DNA from 4 places in the Mesorhizobium sp. M1027 genome. Region 1 is predicted to be linked to each of the others. Evidence: predicted binding sites of a transcription regulator. Region 1 holds the regulator's gene; each other region holds the start of a gene.
What was found. Region 1 encodes HrcA, which represses chaperone genes, less so after heat shock. Its sites were predicted from a motif close to GTTAGCACTCNCNNNNNGNGAGTGCTAAC; they were not measured.
Positions count from the first base shown of each region.

Region 1 (5,378 bases):
GCCAGCGCAGCAGGCGATGCCGCCGTTCAGGAGCGGCCGTCTTCGTAGGTAACGCGCCAGATGGTGCCGTTACCGTCCTCGGTGACGATCAGGGAGCCGTCCTTGGCCATGGCGACACCGACCGGGCGGCCCCAGACGGCGTCGTTCGAGATGACGAAGCCGGTCATGAAGTCCTCATACTCGCCGGTCGGCTTGCCATCCCTGAATTTGAGCCTCACCACCTTGTAGCCGGTCCTGGCGCCACGGTTCCACGAACCATGCATGGTGACGAAAGCATCCCCCCGGTAATCCGCCGGAAAGTTCTTGCCGTCGTAGAAGGCTATGTTCATCGGCGCCGAATGCGCCTGCATCAATACATCGGGGACAGTGGCCTTGCCGGCGAGGTCTGGCCGCTCGCCCTGATGGCGCGGATCCTCGTGGTTGCCGATGTAGTACCAAGGCCAACCATAGAACGCACCGTCCTTGACTTCAGTTGCAAACTCGAACGGCACATTGTCGCCGAGCTCGTCGCGCTCGTTGACGACGCACCACAACGCGCCGCTGGCGGGCTGCACCGTCATGCCCGTACAGTTGCGCAGGCCGGTGGCGACAGTTCGGGGATTTTTCCCGTCCGGGTCAAAGGCGAGCACATCGGCACGGCCTTCCTCGGGGCCCCAGGCCGCCCCGAGCGGCTTTGATTTCGCCCAGGCGTCAAGGCCGCCATCGGGCTGCTTGTCCATGTCTTCGGCGACATTCGAGTCCGAGCCAACCGATAAAAAAAGCGTCTTGCCGTCAAGCGAGAAGGCGATGTCGCGGGTCGAGTGACCGCCCGACGGGATTTTGGCGACAATGGTTTCTGGTTTACCGGACGCCTTCAGGTCACCGTCGCGATAGGGGAAGCGGACGATGCTGTCGCTGTTTGCGACATAGACCCATTGCGGCTTGCCGCCTGGCGGATAGAAGGCGATGCCGTATGGATAGTTGAGGCCTTGGGCGAAAATCGCTTTCTCGATGGGTTTGGCGCGGCCCTCGGCCAGACGGTAGACGCGTATTTGGTCGGCATGGCCGTTTGCGATGAACAGGTCGCCGTTCGGAGCGACGCGAACGACGCGCGGATTATAGAGTCCGGAGGCGATCATTTCGGCCGAAAAGCCCGGCGGCAATTCTGGCTCGGCGCTTTCGGGCCGTTCCGCCACGCCGCCGCCGTTCGAAGCGGATTGAGCGGGGTCGGCTGCCGGCATGTCTTGCGGCCCGATGAGGCGGCGGACGCCAGGCCTGTCGGCGTGCCAATCGCCAAAAGCGGCTTCGCCTTTGAGCACCTTTTGATCCGCCTGCTGGGCGGCTGCCGGTGTCGCGACAAGGAGGGCAGCGGCAACGGCCGCAAAGCCGCCAGATCGGATCATTAACGTCCTCCGAAGTTTGCCTCGAAGAGGGCAAACGGGATCAGGCATTGGTCGTTCCAAGCGGTCGTCCAGCACACGAGGATTTGAAGCCGAACCCTGTTCAGTTGCCAGAGGCGTAGAAGTCGTCGTCGAGGCGCTTTTCCAGCGCGACCAGATCGGCCGGCAGCGGCAGGCCCATGGCCCGCATCTCTTGCAGCTTCTCACGCAACTGCTCTTGCACCTCGTGGTGATCCTCAGGCTGATTGACCATTTCCTCGAGCAGTAGGCTGATCTGGGCCTTGAACGATTCCAGCGCCATTCTTTTCTCCTTGCGGCAGGCCGCGGCGGCTCCTAGCGCAGCATGCGCGAAATCAGCTGCGCGGTATAGTCGACCATCGGTACTATGCGCGCATAATTCAGCCGCGTCGGCCCGATGACGCCGAGCGCACCGACGACGCGCGCGTCCTTGTCGCGATAGGGTGCCACCACCAGCGAGGAGCCCGACAGCGAAAACAGCTTGTTTTCCGAACCGATGAATATGCGCACCCCCGGGCCTTCCTCGGCGAGGTCGAGGAGCTGGATCAGCCCATCCTGCGTCTCCAGATCCTCGAACAGATGCCGCAGCAATTCTATGTCGGCCTGGGCGGTGACGTTTTCCAGGAGATTGGCGCGGCCGCGCACGATAAGCCGCCCAGGCACCCCGCTTTCGGCGCCTGCCCAGACCGCCAGGCCCTTCTCGACCAGATCCTGCGACAGCGTGTCGAGGGCTGCCCTGGTCTCTTTCTTGATGCGGGCGATTTCGACCCGGGCCTCGGCCAGGGTGCGGCCGCGGATATGGGCGTTGAGGAAGTTGGAGGCTTCGTGCAATTGCGAGACGGTGATGCCGGCGGGCAGATCGATGACGCGATTTTCGACGTCGCCGTTCTGCGAGACCAGCACGGCCAGCGCCTTGGTCGGCTCGAGCTGGATGAATTCGATGTGCTTCAGCGCCGCCTCATTTTTGGCGGCGAGCACGAGGCCGGCGCCGCGCGACATGCCGGACAGCATCTGGCTGGCCTCGGTCAGCATATGCTCCAGCGTCGCGCCCGAGCCGGAGGCGCGCACCTGCGCCTCGATGGTGCGGCGCTCCTCGTCGGAGAGGTCGCCGAGTTCCATGAATGCATCGACGAAGAAGCGCAAGCCGGCCTGGGTCGGCAGCCGGCCAGCCGAGATGTGCGGCGCGTAGATCAGGCCGAGGTGCTCGAGGTCGCTCATCACGTTGCGGATGGTGGCCGGCGACAGCGATGACGGCAGGATGCGCGACAGGCTGCGCGAACCGACCGGCTCGCCATCCCTCAAATAGGAATCGACGATGCGCCGGAAGATGTCGCGCGAACGCATATCGAGCGATTGAAGCGCGGGCGGTTGAAGTGCCGGCGACGAGAGCACTGGCGACTGCGAGCCGGGATCGACTACCTTGGTCATTCGAGCCAAAAACCTCCGGTCCGAAGATATAGACTTCCGCGGCGTCGGCGCAACCGGTCCATTTTCCTTTGCGCCTCACGCCCCGTGCGGCTACAAGCCGGCCAAGATTCCCCGGCCAAGATTCCGAAGAAAGAAAGAAGCCTGAATGCGCCCTTCCAAACGCCAATTCGACGAAATGCGCCCCATCTCCTTCGAGCGCGGCGTCTCCAAGCATGCGGAAGGCTCGTGCCTGGTGAAGTTCGGCGACACGCATGTGCTGTGCACGGCCAGCCTGGAGGAAAAGGTGCCGGGCTGGATGCGCAACTCCGGCAAGGGCTGGGTGACGGCGGAATACGGCATGCTGCCGCGATCGACCGGCGAGCGCATGCGCCGCGAGGCTTCGGCCGGCAAACAAGGCGGCCGCACGCTGGAGATCCAGCGGCTGATCGGCCGCTCCCTGCGCGCCGTGGTCGATCTGCAGGCGCTCGGTGAGCAGCAGATCACCGTCGACTGCGACGTGATCCAGGCCGACGGCGGCACGCGCACCGCTTCGATCACCGGCGGCTGGGTGGCGCTCTACGACTGCCTGCGCTGGATGGAAGCCCGCCAGATGGCGAGCCTGGGCAAGGTGCTTAAGGATCACGTCGCGGCGATCTCCTGCGGCATCCATGATGGCCAGCCGGTCATCGATCTCGACTATATCGAGGATTCCTCGGCCGGCACCGACGCCAATTTCGTCATGACCGGCAAGGGCGGCATCGTCGAGATCCAGGGCACAGCCGAGGGCGAGCCGTTCTCGGAAGAGCAGTTCGCGGCGCTGATGGGGCTCGCCAAGAAAGGCATTCAGCGCCTGGTCAGCTTGCAGCAGATGGCGGTGGCTTAGCTGCGGTCAATATTGAAGAGATTGGCGATCCTGTGACTCCTTCCGCAATCCTGGAATCAGCACTCTACGTGACGGACCTTGCTGCCGCGGAACGGTTCTATTCAGGCGTCCTCGGGCTCGATCTGCTCGGTAAGGTCGATGGCAGGCATCTCTTCTTCCGCTGCGGCGACGGCGTGCTGCTTATCTTCAACGCCGAGGCGACCAAAGTGCCGCCGCGGGCCGACGCCAAGCTGCCCGTGCCGCCGCATGGCACGGTCGGCGAGGGCCATCTTTGCTTCGCCGCAAGCGCGGATGAAATCCCACGCTGGAAAGCGCATCTTGAGGCGAAGAAAATCGCCATCGAAAGCGAGTTCGAGTGGCCGCAAGGCGGCCGCTCGATCTATATTCGCGACCCCTCAGGCAATTCGATCGAATTCGCCGAGCCAAGAATCTGGGGCATCTGATGCATTCGCCGCCTGTTCATTCACCAACTATTCATTCGCTTGATGGGCATAAGATCGTCGTCGCAAGCCACAATGCCGGCAAATTGCGCGAATTCACCGATCTGATGGCGCCATTCGGCATAGAAGCGAAGTCCGCAAAGGAATACGGCTTGCCGGAGCCGGACGAGACCGGCACCACTTTCGAGCAGAACGCCCTCATAAAAGCCTTGGCCGCCGCCAAGGCCACTGGGTTGCCGGCGCTGTCGGACGATTCCGGCCTGTGTGTCGATGCGCTCGACGGCGCACCCGGCGTCTACACCGCCAACTGGGCCGAGACGCCGGACGGCTCCCGCGACTTCGGCATGGCCATGCAGCGCACGGAAGTGGCCTTGCAAGAAGTTGGCGCGATCACGCCTGCCCAGCGCAAGGGCCGCTTTGTCGCGGTCATCTGCCTTGCCTTCCCTGATGGCCAGGCGGAATATTTTCGCGGTGAGGTCGAGGGCACGCTGGTATGGCCGCCGCGCGGCGAGCTCGGCTTCGGCTACGATCCGGTGTTCTTGCCCGATGGGTTCGAAAAGACCTTCGGCGAGATGAGCGCGGAGGAAAAGCATGGCTGGAAGCCCGGCCAGCCAACCGCATTGTCGCACCGTGCCCGTGCCTTCCAGAAATTCGCCCAAGCCCGATTGGCCGGCGCATGACCATGCTGCTCGACCGCAGCCCCGGTTTCGGCGTCTACGTCCACTGGCCGTTCTGCGCGGCCAAATGCCCCTATTGCGACTTCAACAGCCATGTCCGCCACCAGCCGGTCGACCAGGAGCGTTTTGCCCGCGCCTTCGAGACCGAGCTGGCGACGATGCGCGGCCGCACCGGGCCGCGCGAGGTGACCAGTATCTTTCTTGGCGGCGGCACGCCATCGCTGATGAAGCCGCAGACCGTGGCGGCGGTGCTGGATGCAGTGGCGAAGAACTGGACGGTGCCTGATGGCATCGAGGTGACGCTGGAGGCCAATCCCTCCTCGGTCGAGGCCGAGCGCTTTCGCGGCTATCGCGCGGCCGGCGTCAACCGGGTGTCGCTTGGCGTGCAGGCGCTGAACGACAAGGATCTGCGCTTCCTCGGCCGTTTGCACAATGTCGATGAGGCCCTGCATGCGATCGGCCTGGCGCGCGAGATATTCCCACGGCTGTCGTTCGACCTGATCTACGCGCGACCTGGTCAGACGCCGGAAGCGTGGCAGGCGGAGCTCGAGCAGGCGATCGGCCACGCCGCAGA
Region 1 is NZ_JAMYMW010000002.1:50,210-55,587, forward strand. Features, by position in the region: gene NKH50_RS04725 (PQQ-dependent sugar dehydrogenase) at 27-1,382, opposite strand; gene NKH50_RS04730 (hypothetical protein) at 1,483-1,680, opposite strand; gene hrcA (heat-inducible transcriptional repressor HrcA) at 1,713-2,825, opposite strand; gene rph (ribonuclease PH) at 2,971-3,687, shown strand; gene NKH50_RS04745 (VOC family protein) at 3,720-4,130, shown strand; gene rdgB (RdgB/HAM1 family non-canonical purine NTP pyrophosphatase) at 4,160-4,807, shown strand; gene hemW (radical SAM family heme chaperone HemW) at 4,804-5,378, shown strand, end outside.

Region 2 (5,378 bases), on a different contig from region 1:
TGCACGGCAAAGCGAGCCTTGTTATCGCCGCCAATATCCTCAGCCGCCGCATCAATCCCTCTGAGCGCGCCAGCGCCGTGCTGTTTGCCGATGCCGCCGGCGCCGTCGTGATCGGTCCGTGCGAGGATACTGGTCGGGGGATTCTCGGTGCCTCCGTGGATTCGGACGGCTCGCGATACGGCCTGATCCAGATTCCCGCAGGAGGAAGCAACATCCCGTTCCACGGTGACCTCGACCTCGCGCAAACCCGAATGACGATGACCGACGGCCGCGAAGTGTTCGCAAAGGCCGTCGAGATGATGACCGATTGCTCGATAAGCGCGCTAGCCGCTGCCGGAGTGCGACCACAGGATGTCGACCGGTTCGTGCCGCATCAGGCCAATGCTCGCATTTTCGATGCGGTCGGGCGAAACCTCGGCGTTGCCGATCACCTGATCGTCAAGACGATCGCCGAATATGGCAACTCTTCCGCCGCGACGATCCCGCTCTCACTGTCGCTCGCCAATCAAGCGGAGCCGGTTCAGCCGGGCGAGAAAATACTCCTGGCGGCGGCAGGTGCGGGACTCAGCGGCGGGGCGCTCGTCGTCGGGATTTAGCCTACCGAAGCTGCTCAACATCAGGACTGGCTCTGTGAGATGAATAGCACAACGGGACCAATGCGAAAATAGTCGCCGGCAAGCTGCACGGCATCCACGTCATCGAGCAAAGCTCAACTACCACGGTTCGATACTGCTCGACCCTGACCACGCGAAGAACCCGGGATCCTGCCAATGGATTCGTGGAGACATGGAGGAAGACTTCCGGCGCGCGAATCTCGACCTATGTCATCCTCGGCGAGCGCGGCTCTCGATGCTGCATCCTCAACGGCGCGGCCGCCCGGAACCTGCCAGCCCACTCCATCCATCTGGACGAAGCGCACATTCCTCTCTGAAGCCGCGGATCGTTACGTTCGTCATCAACAATGTCGTCGGCTTTCTCACCGATCACAATGCGCTGACGCGGACGGCGTTGACGATTACATCGGCAGGGGCGCTTCAGCAGAACTTTCGCCGGTTGATGGAGCAGCAGGAACTGGTGGAGGAGACCGGCGAAAATGCATTTGATACCGGCGGTCGGCCGGCGAAGCTTTATCGCTTCCGCCACCATGTCCTCACGAAACGGAGGTCGCCCGGACAAAATTGCCGCTGGCGCGGGCTTGACATCCTTTATACTCAACGTAGAAATATGCCTTATAATCAATTCGATTATAACGAGAAATTCATTCGCACCGTCCGAACCCACGGTCTCGCTCGGGAAGCCCGTATGAGTGGATCGAAGTGATCTTGGAAATGAAACGCCCGAGGACGGGCTTTCAACCTTTGTCGTGAAGGAGGTGCCGCGCGCCTGGGCCAATGCCTTGCGGCAACGGTGAAGGATGTATACCGCCAGTAAACGCGTGCGTCAAAGTCGCTATCGAATGTACAGTTCGCCTAAATGTGCGATACGTTCGATTTGTGCAAGTAACACTTGGAAAAATGTTGAATAAAAGAAAACGTCTAGTTACATAAAGCAGGCAAAGCTAAACTTTAAACTTGCACAAATGAGCATAGGGCGCCCTGTTCCAGGGCGCCTTTTTTAAGGATTGTCATTAGACTCTCTCCCGGGGGAACTGTGGGTGAAGAAACAACGCATCGTCCTGCTGGCAGCTGTTTTGGCGTCTGCCTTTGGCTTTTTTTTGCTGATCCTGATCCTGCAGATGGTCAGTTTTTTGGTTGACTAGGCACGCGCAAGCGGGATGGATCGCGCAGAGACACGCGGAAGTTTTTTTCGCCAGCGAAACCCCGACGACCTGATGGGGAGTCGCGCCAGCAGGGTGGGAGCCACGTCCAGTGCCACCGACCATGCGAGATGCCGATTGTTGGCGCGTCTGTCAGTTCGCGCGGCCATATTCATTCTGGTGCCGATCTGTTGCCTATTCTGCTTTTCCCATGCGTTTTAGGTTGAGCCAATTTGTGAAGCGGGCGGTCAATGGATCTGCGCCTCGCGATTGCCTGCCGTTGCCTCTTGATCTGGGCGGCATAATCCGAGAGCGAACGCTGCAACCGCGGTTCGAATTGCGCGAAGTTGAACCGGACTTCATCCGCCGTCAGGAACTGGTTGGTTGCGCCGGGAAAGCCGGCGACCATCACAAGGTCGCCTTCCTTGACGCCTTTACAGGCTACGGGTAGCCAACTCTTCGGCCGGTAAGGCACATTGTCGCGCGCATATGGCCGGGAGGAACCATCAGGAGCGACATAGGCGCGGTAAAAGCCGAAGTCGCCTGTGTGGCGCGGCCACATCCAATTGTCGGTTTCGCCGCCGAAGTTACCGATGCCGAGCGCGGGCGCATAGACAAGGCGCACGTCCTCGATTTCGAGCTTCTGCTGGAGATAGTAGGAGGCGCCGCCATAATAGGCCCCTACGTCGCAGCGGCGATTGGGCTGTCCTTCACATGCGGCGATCAGGGCCTTGCGGTTCGTGGCGAGCCGCTCATAGCGGGCAAACCCATTCAACTTGTCCGAGACGCCCTTGAGCATTTCGCCGGTCACATCCCGCATGTCCTCGATCACATAGATTCGGCTGCCTGGCGCCGCGGGCAATTCTTCACCCAGGGCTCTTCGTCAGAAAGCCGTCTGTGAGATAGTCCTGACCCTCCTTGCTGTAGTATCGGATGGATTCGAACACGCAGTGATGATTGGTTGCGACCAGCCCTTGTGGACTGACGAACGAGGCGGAGCATCCGCCCAGTGATACGATCGCGTTGAGCGGGTCAGCGTCCAGACGGCCCAGCTGGGCGGGATCGATCTGGAGCCCATCCGCGCGCATGGCCGCGCCCGCTTCCGCGGTCTGGCCCGGCATCCACATACCTTCGTCCGCCGACGTAGCCGTGACCGTCCAGAGCAAGGCGATAGCAGTTGCTTTGGCCAAACATTCCAAATTCGAGTTCGTGCTGACTGTCGCTCTCATCTTGCCTCCTGTTCTCCGCAGATTGGATTGGTGACTATCGGGATGGCCGGAGTCTTGGCGCCCGCGCGGCGGCCACACCGTAAAGACCGAGTGGACGGTTAACGCAGGAATCCTGATGGCGCTCACCTCTCATTATATCGGTCGCGCGCAACGTTTGCGGATCATTCGCTGCACCGATCGTGCCAAATGAAAAAGCCTTCAGTTGCAAATGGTGAGCCGCCCCATCCATGTCCGATCTCCGACGTCGTTCACGTAAAAGGCTCGGTGCTTCCACGCTCGTTTGCTCTTCGCCCGTCCCTCTTCCGTCTTGACTAGCAGGAGCCTACGGCCTATCTCACTGCCGCGTTAGCACTCGCTTCTGGTGAGTGCTAAACACGCTCCGGCAACGGAGAACCGTTCAACATCCGCACCAGGGAAATCCAAAAATGGCAAAGTCGAATTTCCGGCCGCTGCATGACCGCGTGGTCGTTCGCCGCGTCGAGTCCGAAGCGAAGACCGCCGGCGGGATCATCATCCCCGATACGGCGAAGGAAAAGCCGCAGGAAGGCGAGATCATCGCCGTCGGTTCCGGCGCCCGTGACGAGGTCGGCAAGCTCGTCCCGCTGGACGTCAAGGCCGGCGACCGCATCCTGTTCGGCAAGTGGTCGGGCACCGAAGTCAAGCTCAATGGCGAAGACCTTCTGATCATGAAGGAAGCGGACATCATGGGCGTCATCGGCTGACACGCCGCCGCCTTTCATCCGCACCATCCAATCTGAATTTCGGGCGAAATGCCCAGGAGTAAAAAATGGCTGCCAAAGACGTAAAATTCTCCCGCGACGCTCGTGAGCGCATGCTGCGCGGCGTCAACATCCTCGTCGACGCGGTGAAGGTCACGCTCGGCCCCAAGGGCCGCAACGTCGTCATCGACAAGTCGTTCGGCGCACCGCGCATCACCAAGGACGGCGTTACCGTCGCCAAGGAAATCGAGCTTGAAGACAAGTTCGAGAACATGGGCGCGCAGATGGTCCGCGAAGTTGCTTCGAAGACCAACGACATCGCCGGCGACGGCACCACGACCGCGACCGTTCTGGCGCAGTCGATCGTCCAGGAAGGCCACAAGGCGGTTGCCGCCGGCATGAACCCGATGGACCTGAAGCGCGGCATCGACCTCGCCGTCGCCGACGTCGTCGCGACGCTGATCAAGAACGCCAAGAAGATCAAGACCTCGGAAGAGGTTGCCCAGGTCGGCACCATCGCCGGCAATGGCGATGTTTCGGTCGGCTCGATGATCGCGGAAGCGATGCAGAAGGTCGGCAATGAGGGCGTCATTACCGTCGAGGAGGCCAAGACCGCCGAGACCGAGCTCGAAGTCGTCGAAGGCATGCAGTTCGACCGCGGCTATCTCTCGCCCTACTTCGTCACCAACGCCGAAAAAATGGTTGCGGATCTGGAAGACGCCTACATCCTCCTCCACGAGAAGAAGCTCTCCAACCTGCAGGCCATGCTGCCGATCCTCGAGGCTGTCGTGCAGACCTCGAAGCCGCTGGTCATCATCTCCGAGGACGTCGAAGGTGAGGCCCTGGCGACGCTGGTCGTCAACAAGCTGCGTGGCGGCCTGAAGATCGCTGCCGTCAAGGCGCCGGGCTTCGGCGACCGCCGCAAGGCCATGCTGGAAGACATCGCCATTCTCACCGGTGGCCAGGTCATCTCCGAAGACCTCGGCATCAAGCTCGAGAATGTCGGCCTCAACATGCTCGGCCGCGCCAAAAAGGTGTCGATCTCCAAGGAGAACACCACCATCGTCGACGGCGCCGGCAAGAAGGAAGAAATCCAGGGCCGCGTCGCCCAGATCAAGCAGCAGATCGAGGAGACCACCTCGGACTACGACAAGGAGAAGCTGCAGGAACGTCTCGCCAAGCTGGCGGGCGGCGTTGCCGTCATCCGCGTCGGCGGTGCGACCGAGATCGAAGTCAAGGAAAAGAAGGACCGCGTCGATGACGCCCTCAACGCGACCCGCGCGGCCGTCGAAGAAGGCATCGTTCCCGGCGGCGGCGTCGCACTGCTGCGCGCTTCGCTGGCCATCACCGTCACCGGCGCCAACTCCGACCAGACCGCGGGCATCGCCATCGTGCGTCGCGCGCTGCAGGCTCCGGCCCGCCAGATCGCGTCCAACGCCGGTGCGGAAGCATCGATCGTTGCCGGCAAGATCCTTGAGAACAAGGGCGCGACCTTCGGCTTCAACGCCCAGACCGGCGAATATGGCGACATGATCGCCATGGGTATCGTCGATCCGGTCAAGGTTGTGCGCACGGCTCTGCAGGACGCGGCCTCGGTCGCCGGCCTGCTGGTCACCACCGAAGCTATGATCGCCGAGGCTCCGAAGAAGGAGTCGGCTGGCGGCGGCATGCCGG
Region 2 is NZ_JAMYMW010000016.1:18,020-23,397, forward strand. Features, by position in the region: gene bioZ (3-oxopimeloyl-[acyl-carrier-protein] synthase BioZ) at 1-596, shown strand, start outside; partial or broken gene NKH50_RS29045 (aspartate 1-decarboxylase) at 665-963, shown strand; partial or broken gene NKH50_RS29050 (NrtR DNA-binding winged helix domain-containing protein) at 994-1,199, shown strand; gene NKH50_RS26105 (S46 family peptidase) at 1,929-2,576, opposite strand; gene NKH50_RS26110 (S46 family peptidase) at 2,623-2,985, opposite strand; gene groES (co-chaperone GroES) at 3,411-3,707, shown strand; gene groL (chaperonin GroEL) at 3,773-5,378, shown strand, end outside.
Region 2: groES (co-chaperone GroES) is a predicted target of HrcA. The motif match lies at 3,330-3,358, and genes of this name have one in related genera.

Region 3 (5,378 bases), on a different contig from region 1:
CGCAAGGCTTCCTCGTCGCCATCCGCGCCGGTGGCCATAACGTCGCCGGCAGTTCGGTATGCGACGGCGGCGTGGTGATCGATGTGTCCCGCATGAAGCGGATCGAAGTCGACCCGATCCACCGTGTTGCGCGCGCAGAAGCCGGCTTGAACCTGGGCGAGTTCGACGCAGCCACTCAGGTCCATGGTCTTGCGACGACCATGGGTGTCAACGCGGATACCGGCATAGCCGGACTGACACTCGGCGGGGGGTTCGGCAAGCTTGGCCGCAAACATGGACTGAGCTGCGACAACCTTGTCGCTGTCGAAATCGTGACGGCGGACGGCCGGTTGCTCACGGCAAACGCGGCCGAAAATGCAGATTTGTTCTGGGGCATCCGGGGCGGCGGTGGCAATTTCGGAATAGTCACGACCTTCGAATACAAGCTCCATCCCGTGGGTCCGCTCCTCATCGCGGGATCGATGCTATACCGCTACGAAGAGGCACGCGATGCGATGCGGTTCTATCATGCATTCTCGAGCGGCGCCCCGGATGAGCTGAGCCTGGATGCAGCACTTGTGACGGCGCCCTCGGGCGAACGCTTCTTCAGCATATCGGCGTGCTACATCGGCCCACTCGACGAGGGCCAGCAAATCATTCAACCTCTGAGAGAATATGGCACGCCGGTTGAGTGCCAGATTGCTCCTGTCCCCTATATTCAAATCCAATCGGCCGGGGATAGCCTCTTTCCGCGCGGGCGGCGCTACTACTGGAAGGCGCAGTTCATGCGCGAAATCGCAGATCAGGCGATCGATGCCATGCTTGCGGCTTACATGACCGCACCCCGCGAGTCGCTTCTGGTCCTGCAGCAGGTTGGCGGCGCCATCTCGCGAGTACCGATGGATGAAACGCCCTATGCCAACCGAGATGCTCTTTACGATTGTTTCCCGATATCGATCTGGGACAATCCGTCTGACGACGAAACGCACATCCGATGGGCGCGTGACCTGTGGGATGCAATGAGACCGTTCTCGACCGGCGGCGTCTACGCCAACAATCTCGGCGAAGAGGGCATTGATCGGGTTCTGGCGGCTTACCGCGAGAATTATCCGAGGCTGGCCGCGCTAAAAAACAAGTATGACCCCACCAATCTCTTTCGCTTGAACCAAAACATTAAGCCTGCGACCTGAGCGACCGCAGGCCGATGCTCGAAATTCTGCGGCGCTGCTATAACTCCAAATTCCAGTTCTGGCCGACCAGGTCCTTGCCGAAGGAATGGTGGCGCTCCTCGTCGGTCAGCTTGAACCCGGCCGCCTCGTAGATGCGGCGCGCCGAGGTGAGCACGTCGTTGGTCCACAGCGTCAGTGTCCTGTAACCCTTGGTTCGAGCAAAGCCGATGCATTCCTCGACCAGCCGCCTGCCGATGCCGAGACCGCGCGCCGAAGGCTCGACATAGAGCAGGCGCAACTTCGCCACCGCGTCCGACTGGCGCACGACGAAGACCGAGCCGACGACCTCCCCTTCCCGCTCGGCGATCCAGCTGCGTTCCCATTTCGGATCGAAGGATTTGACGAAGGCACCAAGGATTTCGGCGACCAGCGCTTCATAGGTTTCGTCCCAGCCATATTCCTGCGCGTAGAGCAGGCCCTGGCGATGGATGATCCAGCCGATGTCGCCGACTTGCAGAGACCGCAGCATATAGGGAACTTTGGGCTCGGCACTTCCGCCCAGCAGACGCTGCACCGTCTGCATGGCCCTGACCAGCCTGTCCTGTTCGGCAGCCGAAAGCCGTTCGAGCAAAGCCGCGACCTGTTCGTGCGAACCCTGGTTCAGCGGCGCGAAGGCCTGCCGCCCGGCCTTGGTCAGCGCGATCGACGAGCGCCGCGCATCCGCCTCGATCGTGGCGCGCTCGACCAGATCACGCTCCTCGAACTTCTTCAGCAGCCGGCTGAGATAACCGGCATCGAGGCCGAGATCGCGCGCAAGCTCGGTGGCGGTCAGGCCATCGCGATGCGCCAGCTCATAGAGCACCCGGGCTTCGGTCAGCGAGAAGTCGCTTTTCAGCAAGCCTTCCTCGAGCAACCCGATCTGGCGGGTGTAGAAGCGGTTGAAGGCCCGCACCGCGTCGATCCGCTCCTTGCCTGGGTGATGATGAATGGTCATGGCATCCTCCTGCCCGGCAAGATCAGCCATTTAGTTGACTTAGTCAAGTATCCGTTTGAAGCAATCGTCCTGAGAATGGTCACCGGGCGTCTTGACTCGCGCGGGCTGCCAGCCTATTTCAGCGCCACGTTAGCACTCCCCCAAGATGAGTGCTAACCACATGTCCGGCGCCGCCGGACGGAGGAACTGTTCTCACCATTCTCATCGAGGAATAAAAAATGGCAAAGTCGAAGTTCCGCCCGCTTCATGACCGCGTGGTCGTTCGTCGGGTCGAATCCGAATCCAAGACCGCGGGCGGGATCATCATCCCCGATACGGCTAAGGAAAAGCCGCAGGAAGGCGAGATCATCGCCGTCGGTTCCGGCGCCCGCGACGAAGCCGGCAAGCTCGTCCCGCTGGACGTCAAGGCCGGCGACCGCATCCTGTTCGGCAAGTGGTCGGGCACCGAAGTCAAGCTCAATGGCGAAGACCTTCTGATCATGAAGGAATCCGACATTATGGGCATCATCGGCTGAATATCGGCCTCACCCTCATTTAAATCTTCGGGCTTAATCCAAGCCCCTGCCAGGAGCTGAAAATGGCTGCCAAAGACGTAAAATTCTCCCGCGACGCTCGTGAGCGCATGCTGCGCGGCGTCAACATCCTCGCCGACGCGGTGAAGGTCACGCTCGGCCCCAAGGGCCGCAACGTCGTCATCGACAAGTCGTTCGGCGCACCGCGCATCACCAAGGACGGCGTTACCGTCGCCAAGGAAATCGAGCTTGAAGACAAGTTCGAGAACATGGGCGCGCAGATGGTCCGCGAAGTTGCTTCGAAGACCAACGACATCGCCGGCGACGGCACCACGACCGCGACCGTTCTGGCGCAGTCGATCGTCCAGGAAGGCCACAAGGCGGTTGCCGCCGGCATGAACCCGATGGACCTCAAGCGCGGCATCGACCTCGCCGTTGCCGACGTCGTCGCGACGCTGATCAAGAACGCCAAGAAGATCAAGACCTCGGAAGAGGTTGCCCAGGTCGGCACCATCGCCGGCAATGGCGATGCTTCGGTCGGCTCGATGATCGCTGAAGCGATGCAGAAGGTCGGCAATGAGGGCGTCATCACCGTCGAGGAAGCCAAGACCGCCGAGACCGAGCTCGAAGTCGTCGAAGGCATGCAGTTCGACCGCGGCTATCTCTCGCCCTACTTCGTCACCAATGCCGAGAAGATGGTTGCGGATCTGGAAGACGCCTACATCCTTCTCCACGAGAAGAAGCTCTCCAACCTGCAGGCCATGCTGCCGATCCTCGAGGCTGTCGTGCAGACCTCGAAGCCGCTGGTCATCATCTCCGAGGACGTCGAAGGTGAGGCCCTGGCGACGCTGGTCGTCAACAAGCTGCGTGGCGGCCTGAAGATCGCTGCCGTCAAGGCGCCGGGCTTCGGCGACCGCCGCAAGGCCATGCTGGAAGACATCGCCATTCTCACCGGTGGCCAGGTCATCTCCGAAGACCTCGGCATCAAGCTCGAGAATGTCGGCCTCAACATGCTCGGCCGCGCCAAGAAGGTGTCGATCTCCAAGGAGAACACCACCATCGTCGACGGCGCCGGCAAGAAGGCCGAGATCCAGGGCCGCGTCGCCCAGATCAAGCAGCAGATCGAGGAGACCACCTCGGACTACGACAAGGAGAAGCTGCAGGAACGTCTCGCCAAGCTCGCCGGTGGCGTTGCCGTGATCCGCGTCGGCGGTGCGACCGAAGTGGAAGTCAAGGAAAAGAAGGACCGCGTCGATGACGCCCTCAACGCGACCCGCGCGGCCGTCGAAGAAGGCATCGTTCCCGGCGGCGGCGTCGCACTGCTGCGCGCCTCGCTGACCATCAAGGCAACCGGTGCCAACTCCGACCAGACCGCGGGCATCGCCATCGTGCGTCGCGCGCTGCAGGCTCCGGCCCGCCAGATCGCGTCCAACGCCGGTGCGGAAGCATCGATCGTTGCCGGCAAGATCCTCGAGAACAAGGGCGCGACCTTCGGCTACAACGCCCAGACCGGCGAATATGGCGACATGATCGCCATGGGTATCGTCGATCCGGTCAAGGTTGTGCGCACGGCTCTGCAGGACGCGGCCTCGGTCGCCGGCCTCCTGGTCACCACCGAAGCCATGATCGCGGAGGCTCCGAAGAAGGAGTCGGCTGGCGGCGGCATGCCTGGCGGCATGGGCGGCGGCGGCATGGGCGGCATGGGCGGCATGGACTTCTAATCCAGCCAATCTCGCAAGCTTACGGAAAGGGCGGCAGCGATGCCGCCCTTTTTCGTTGATGTGGCGGAGATTGAGAGGCCGTCCGATCCCAAGTAAGCAGGCGCGTATCCCGCAGGACGCGTCTGTTCGGCCACTTACTTCCAGGCGTCGCGGCGGCGCAGAACATGAATCGTCGAGCTGCAGCCTTGGCCCTTTTGGCGGAATGCCGCGCCGCCTTCGATGCGATGAAGGCATAAACGTCAATGCACCGCGGCAGTGGCACTCTTGGCCGGCAATGCCCCCTCAATCAGCGCCGCGACCTCATCGGCTACCGCCAGCACCGGGGCGCGGTCGTGGGTGGCGCGTGCGATCACCATCAGTCCTTCAAGCGATGATTCGACCAGCAATGCCAGCGCGTGCGCGCGCCGTTCGGGCACCCCTGTCCTGACGAAGGCCGCCCTGAGCAAGCCTATCCATTGCTCGAAGGCGGACCGGCACAACTCGGCCAGTTCCGGCATGTCGATCGGCGAGTCCAACACCACGGGTGCGATCGGGCAACCGAGCGTGAACCGATTGTCTTCCAGCATGCGCGCGACCGACTGGTAGATGTGGTGGACAGCCACCGCCGGGTCCTTTTCGGCAGCGAGCGCGGCGTCCAGCCTCTGCGTCACATCGGCGACGCTGTCGCGCGTCACTTCGATGACCAGCTGATCCTTGCCGCCCGGAAAGTGAAAGTAGAGCGAACCTCTCGGTGCGCCTGAGGCGCTCAAAATATCGTTGAGCGACGTGCCGTGGTAGCCGCGCTGCCTCAGCAGCCGCGCCGTCGTCTCGATCATGCGGGTACGGGTGTCGTTCGCCAATGTCAACCTCTGTCAGGAGTGAACACTATATGCCTTGCCTCGAATATAGCAATCGGTCTACATAATATGTAGATCAGTCTACATATTCGGGAGAGAAAGCCGATATGCGCAGTTATCGCTTGAAGGAACCGGCGGAATCGAACGCCTGGTGATGCGCGACGAGG
Region 3 is NZ_JAMYMW010000014.1:83,975-89,352, reverse strand. Features, by position in the region: gene NKH50_RS24615 (FAD-binding oxidoreductase) at 1-1,169, shown strand, start outside; gene NKH50_RS24610 (bifunctional helix-turn-helix transcriptional regulator/GNAT family N-acetyltransferase) at 1,207-2,142, opposite strand; gene groES (co-chaperone GroES) at 2,361-2,657, shown strand; gene groL (chaperonin GroEL) at 2,720-4,375, shown strand; gene NKH50_RS24595 (TetR/AcrR family transcriptional regulator) at 4,615-5,214, opposite strand; gene NKH50_RS24590 (zinc-dependent alcohol dehydrogenase family protein) at 5,366-5,378, shown strand, end outside.
Region 3: groES (co-chaperone GroES) is a predicted target of HrcA. The motif match lies at 2,271-2,299, and genes of this name have one in related genera.

Region 4 (5,378 bases), on a different contig from region 1:
CGGCCGACCCGCCATTGTAATTGTGGGGCGACCAGCTGCCCCAGGAGATGGGTCCGCCGGACACCACCGAATCCGGCGTGAAGCCATGCTCCATCGCCGTCGCATAGACATAGGGCTTGAACGAGGAGCCGGTCTGGCGAAGTGCCTTGGTGGCGCGGTTGAACTGGCTGGCGCCGTAGTCGCGGCCGCCGACGATCGCCCGGACGGCGCCGTTGGTCTCGATGACGACGATGGCGCCCTCGGTGACGTTGTATTCCTTGCCGAACTGGCGGAGGTGGAACTCCATCGATTCTTCGGCCGCCTTCTGGATGTTGGCGTCGAAAGTGGTGTGGGCGACAAGCGAGTGCGGGCCGCCTTTGGCGGCGATCTTCTTGACCTCGTCGAAGGCCCAGTCGAGGTAATAATCGGGGCTCTTCTGCTCGCCGCGGTCGACGATTTCGGCCGGGTGTAATCTTGCCTGCAGCACCTGGCCTTCGGTCATGAAGCCGGAATCGACCAGATTGGACAGTACCACATTGGCCCGCGCACGGGCGGCGGGCAGGTTTATGTGCGGCGCGTATTTGGTCGGCGCCTTGAACAGGCCGGCCAGCATCGCCGCCTCGGCAAGGTTCAGGTCCTTGACGCTCTTGCCGAAATAGAAATCGGCTGCTGCCTCGATGCCGAAAGTGCCGCCGCCCATGTAGGCGCGGTCGAGGTAAAGCTGCAGGATTTCCTTCTTCGACAGATTGGCTTCGAGCCACAGCGACAGGAAGGCTTCCTTGATCTTGCGCTCGAAGGTCCGTTCGTTGGTCAGGAACAGGTTCTTGGCCAGCTGCTGGGTGATGCTCGAGCCGCCCTGGACGACGGAATTTGCCCGTACGTTCTCGAAGATGGCGCGCGACAGGCCGAGCACATCGATGCCGTAATGGTCGAAGAAACGGCGGTCCTCGGTGGCCAGCACCGCCTTGATGACATGGTCGGGCATCTCGTCGACCGGCACCGAATCGCGCTGGATGATGCCCCGCTGGCCGATCTCGTTGCCGTAGCGGTCTAGGAAGGTGACGGCGAAGTCGCCTTGCGTGCGCCAGTCGCCGGCGGTTATCTGGAAGGCCGGCAAAGCCAGCGCCAAAAGGACGACGATGCCGCCGGCACCGAGCGTAAAGCCTTCACTCAACAGTTCGATCAGGCCGCGGCGCCAGCCGCCGACGCGGAAACGCCGCGAGAAGATGGTGGCCGCCTCCCAGAACTGGCGCGCCCTGAAGCCGATTTCGTAGGCAGAGGAATCGATCCACGCATCCACCGCCAGCAGCCTTGCGGCGATCGGACCTCTTCTCTTGCGTGGTTCCAAAGGACTGGCCATTCCAGGATCCGGCTGCGGGGACGCCGCCAACTGAGAAACCGCATGCCGGCAATTTCACGGCGGCGCGCCTTTCAAGACTATTCGTCCATTTTGGTGCTGCCTACAAGGGCGATGAAGGTTCCGCGCTTGCGTGGGTGCTGAGGATCGGCAGCGTCACATGGGACGCTTGTCCGCGATCTTTTTCGGGTCGCGGCCTATCATACCGGCGTTGGCTTTCCTGTGCTTGTCGGCAAGCCTGCGAATGCGATCGAAGCGGCTTTCCTCGGCCACTTCGATTTTCGCCGCTGCATTTGGCTTCGGGACGAATGCGATCATTGATCGATCTCCTTGCCGATGGTGCGCGCCGGGGATACCCGGCGGCTGTCTTTCAGGCTTGTTTCCGGCAGTGGCTGGTCAATAGCCCATGCCGCCGGGCGAAGCAGCGGCTTCCTTCGCCGGAACGTCGGTGATCATGGCTTCCGCCGTGATCAGAAGCGCCGCAATGGAGCCCGCGTCCTGCAGCGCCGTCCGTACCACCTTCGCCGGGTCGACGATGCCGGCCTTGATCATGTCGACATAGACCTCGTTCTGGGCATCGAAGCCCTGATTGTGATCCTTGCCGTCGGCGAGCTTGCCGACGACGATCGAACCTTCGACGCCGGAATTCTCGGCGATCTGCCGGATCGGCGCTTCGAGCGCTCTCGACACGATCGAAATGCCCGCCGTCACATCGGCATTGGCTCCGGTCATCCCGTTCAGCACAGCCTTGGCGCGCAGCAACGCGACACCGCCGCCCGGAACGATGCCTTCTTCAACGGCCGCGCGCGTGGCGTTCAGCGCATCGTCGATGCGGTCCTTCTTTTCCTTGACCTCGGATTCGGTGGCGCCGCCGACGCGGATGACGGCAACGCCGCCCGCCAGCTTGGCGAGACGTTCCTGCAGCTTCTCCTTGTCATAGTCGGACGTGGTTTCCTCGATCTGCGCCTTGATCTGCTGGACGCGCGCCTGGATGGTGGTCTTCTCGCCGGCGCCGTCGATGATCGTGGTGGTGTCCTTCTCGATCAGCACGCGCTTGGCGCGGCCGAGCATGTCTATGGTAATGTTCTCCAGCTTGATGCCGAGATCCTCGGAAATCATCTGTCCGGCGGTGAGCACGGCGATGTCTTCCAGCATCGCCTTGCGGCGGTCACCGAAGCCAGGCGCCTTGACGGCCGCTACCTTGAGGCCGCCGCGCAGCTTGTTGACGACCAGCGTTGCCAGCGCTTCGCCCTCGACGTCCTCGGAGATGATCAACAGCGGCCTCCCGCTTTGCACCACGGCTTCGAGGATGGGCAGCAGTGCCTGCAGATTTCCGAGCTTCTTTTCGTGGATGAGGACGTAAGGGTCTTCCAGCTCGGCGTGCATCTTCTCGGCATTGGTGACGAAATAGGGCGAGAGATAGCCGCGGTCGAACTGCATGCCTTCGACGACGTCTAGTTCGGTTTCGGCGGTCTTGGCCTCCTCGACGGTGATGACGCCGTCATTGCCGACCTTGTCCATCGCCTTGGCGATCATGGCGCCGACGCTGGTGTCGCCATTGGCGGCAATGGTGCCGACCTGCGCGATCTCGCCTGAGGACTTGACCTTCTTGGCGCGCGCCTGGATTTCCTGGACGACGGCGCTGACGGCAAAGTCGATGCCGCGCTTGAGGTCCATCGGGTTCATGCCGGCGGCAACGAATTTGGCGCCCTCGCGCAGGATGGAAGCGGCAAGCACCGTGGCGGTGGTGGTGCCGTCGCCGGCGAGGTCGTTGGTCTTCGAAGCCACTTCGCGCACCATCTGTGCGCCCATGTTTTCGAACTTGTCGGAAAGCTCGATTTCCTTTGCTACGGCCACCCCGTCCTTGGTGACGCGCGGCGCGCCGTAGGCCTTGTCGATGATGACGTTGCGGCCCTTGGGGCCGAGCGTCACCTTGACGGCGTTGTTGAGGATTTCGACGCCGCGCAGCATGCGGTCACGCGCGTCGGTGGAGAATTTGATTTCCTTGGCAGACATGGTTTTTTCCAGTTCGGTTGTCGTGGCACGGCGCTTGCAGCGCCTGAATCAAAGCTCGGAGCGTCCGTGCGCGCCCGGGTGGGCGCGCGGCCTTCCAATCAGGCGGCCTTCTTCTTGGCAGCCACGGTCTTGTCGACGATGCCCATCTCGCTTTTTTCGATGATGCCCATGATGTCGGCCTCCTTCATGATCAGAAGGTCCTCGCCGTCTATCTTGACCTCGGTGCCGGACCATTTGCCGAACAGGATGAGGTCGCCAGTCTTGACGTCGAGCGGGATCAGCGCGCCGCTTTCGTCCCGCGCGCCCGGCCCGACAGCGATCACTTCGCCTTCCTGCGGTTTTTCCTTGGCATTGTCGGGGATGATGATGCCGCCCTTGGATTTGGTGTCGCTTTCGGCGCGCCGAATGACGACGCGATCGTGGAGTGGCCGGAATTTCATGGGGACTCTTTCTGGGGCCGGCTTAGGCGGCCGCCCCCTCTCTATAGGCGCCTTGGCACTCGATTGATAGGAGTGCCAAAAAATATTCATAGGGCATATAAAATATTGAACGAATTATCTTGCCTGATCATCCCTTGGTGTTCGGGGCCTTTCCGAATATTAATGAAATTGAATTTCTGTCTTTGAACACCTATTTACGATGAAGTTCACAGCCATGACTTTCGCTGCAAGGGAGATTTTACCGATGGCCGAAGGCAATCAGAACATCATGGAAAAAGCTCAGGCTCGCTTCATGGAAAACCAGAAGAAGACGGCGGAACGGAACAAAGCAACTGCCGAATATCTTTCGGAGGCGAAGGCTAGGAGCATCAAAACGGCAAGGCTGAGGGAATTGCGACTGGCCAAGGAAGAGGCGGACCGCGCGGCGGAAGCTCTGAATCCGGTCGCCGCAAAGAAGAAGCGGGCGTCACGGGCAGTCAAGAAGGCCGTAACCGCATCGACGGAGGCGAAATCATGAGCCTGACATTTCCCAATCCCAGCCGCAGCTACGACGAGGCAAGCAAACGCATCCGCTTCGTCGGCCATGACGGCATGTTCCAGATTTCCTTCTCTGTCGCTACCGATGCCATCTCCAAGATGCAGCCGGGAACGGCGGCCTCAGAAGCTACCTACCTGGCAGCCTTCGACACGGCTTCCAACTCGATCCACGATGTCGCCAGGAATGCCTATGCCCGCACCCGCAGGAGCATATATGTGCTGACCGCGGCCGATTTTCGCTAGTCGCGATCCGTCCACAAGACGCTTTCTCAGGGCGTCCGACTTCGCTCGCCGTTTGACGTCGCGACCGTTCAGCCGGTCACGGGTCCGTGACGCGGACGGCTGCGGCGTCGCGCATTCCAGGAGCAGGGCTTATTCCCGAGGTCATGAAGGTTCATAATCCGTATGAGACGCGCTGATTCGCGCTTTTGCCGGGATGCCGTCATGCAACGCAGCTACGCAGCCGGGAGGTCGACGCGACGGGCGAGGGCAAAGACAATGACCGCGCCGGCCGTCGAATTGCAGAGGGCAATATTCGAGGCAGTGAACGGCGATCCCGACCTGTCGGCGGCACTGGGCGATGCAAGACTGTTCGACCATGCCCCGGAAAATGTTGCGTTCCCCCACATGACCTTCGGCCGCACCAGCGTCTACGACTGGGCAACGGGGACGGAGAACAACGCCGAGCAGTTGCTGACGCTGCATGTCTGGTCGAAATCCGAGGCCAGCAAGGAAACCACCGACATCATGGACCTGGTCAGCGCCCGCCTGCGAGATGCGGCGCTCTCGCTTGGCGAACATCGTCGCGCCCATCTCAAGCTCGAATTCGCCGAAGCCCGCTACGACGAGGACCTTTCGGCCCATCACGGGCTGCTGCGCTTCCGCGCCGTGATCGAGGAAGACGGCTGAGCGTCGGGCACTTTCCGTAAAATCGGGCAATTTTGTTCTTGCTTTGTGCCGGCAGCTATGCTACTAATTTGGCTATGGTGCTGATTGGCGCCAATGACCCGTCGCAGAGCGGGTTTTTTTATTTCCGGTCGGTTCGGCTG
Region 4 is NZ_JAMYMW010000011.1:133,211-138,588, forward strand. Features, by position in the region: gene NKH50_RS21485 (transglycosylase domain-containing protein) at 1-1,339, opposite strand, end outside; gene NKH50_RS21490 (hypothetical protein) at 1,493-1,654, opposite strand; gene groL (chaperonin GroEL) at 1,733-3,352, opposite strand; gene NKH50_RS21500 (co-chaperone GroES) at 3,451-3,792, opposite strand; gene NKH50_RS21505 (hypothetical protein) at 4,037-4,309, shown strand; gene NKH50_RS21510 (DUF1488 family protein) at 4,306-4,572, shown strand; gene NKH50_RS21515 (DUF3168 domain-containing protein) at 4,828-5,238, shown strand.
Region 4: NKH50_RS21500 (co-chaperone GroES) is a predicted target of HrcA. The motif match lies at 3,844-3,872, and genes of this name have one in related genera.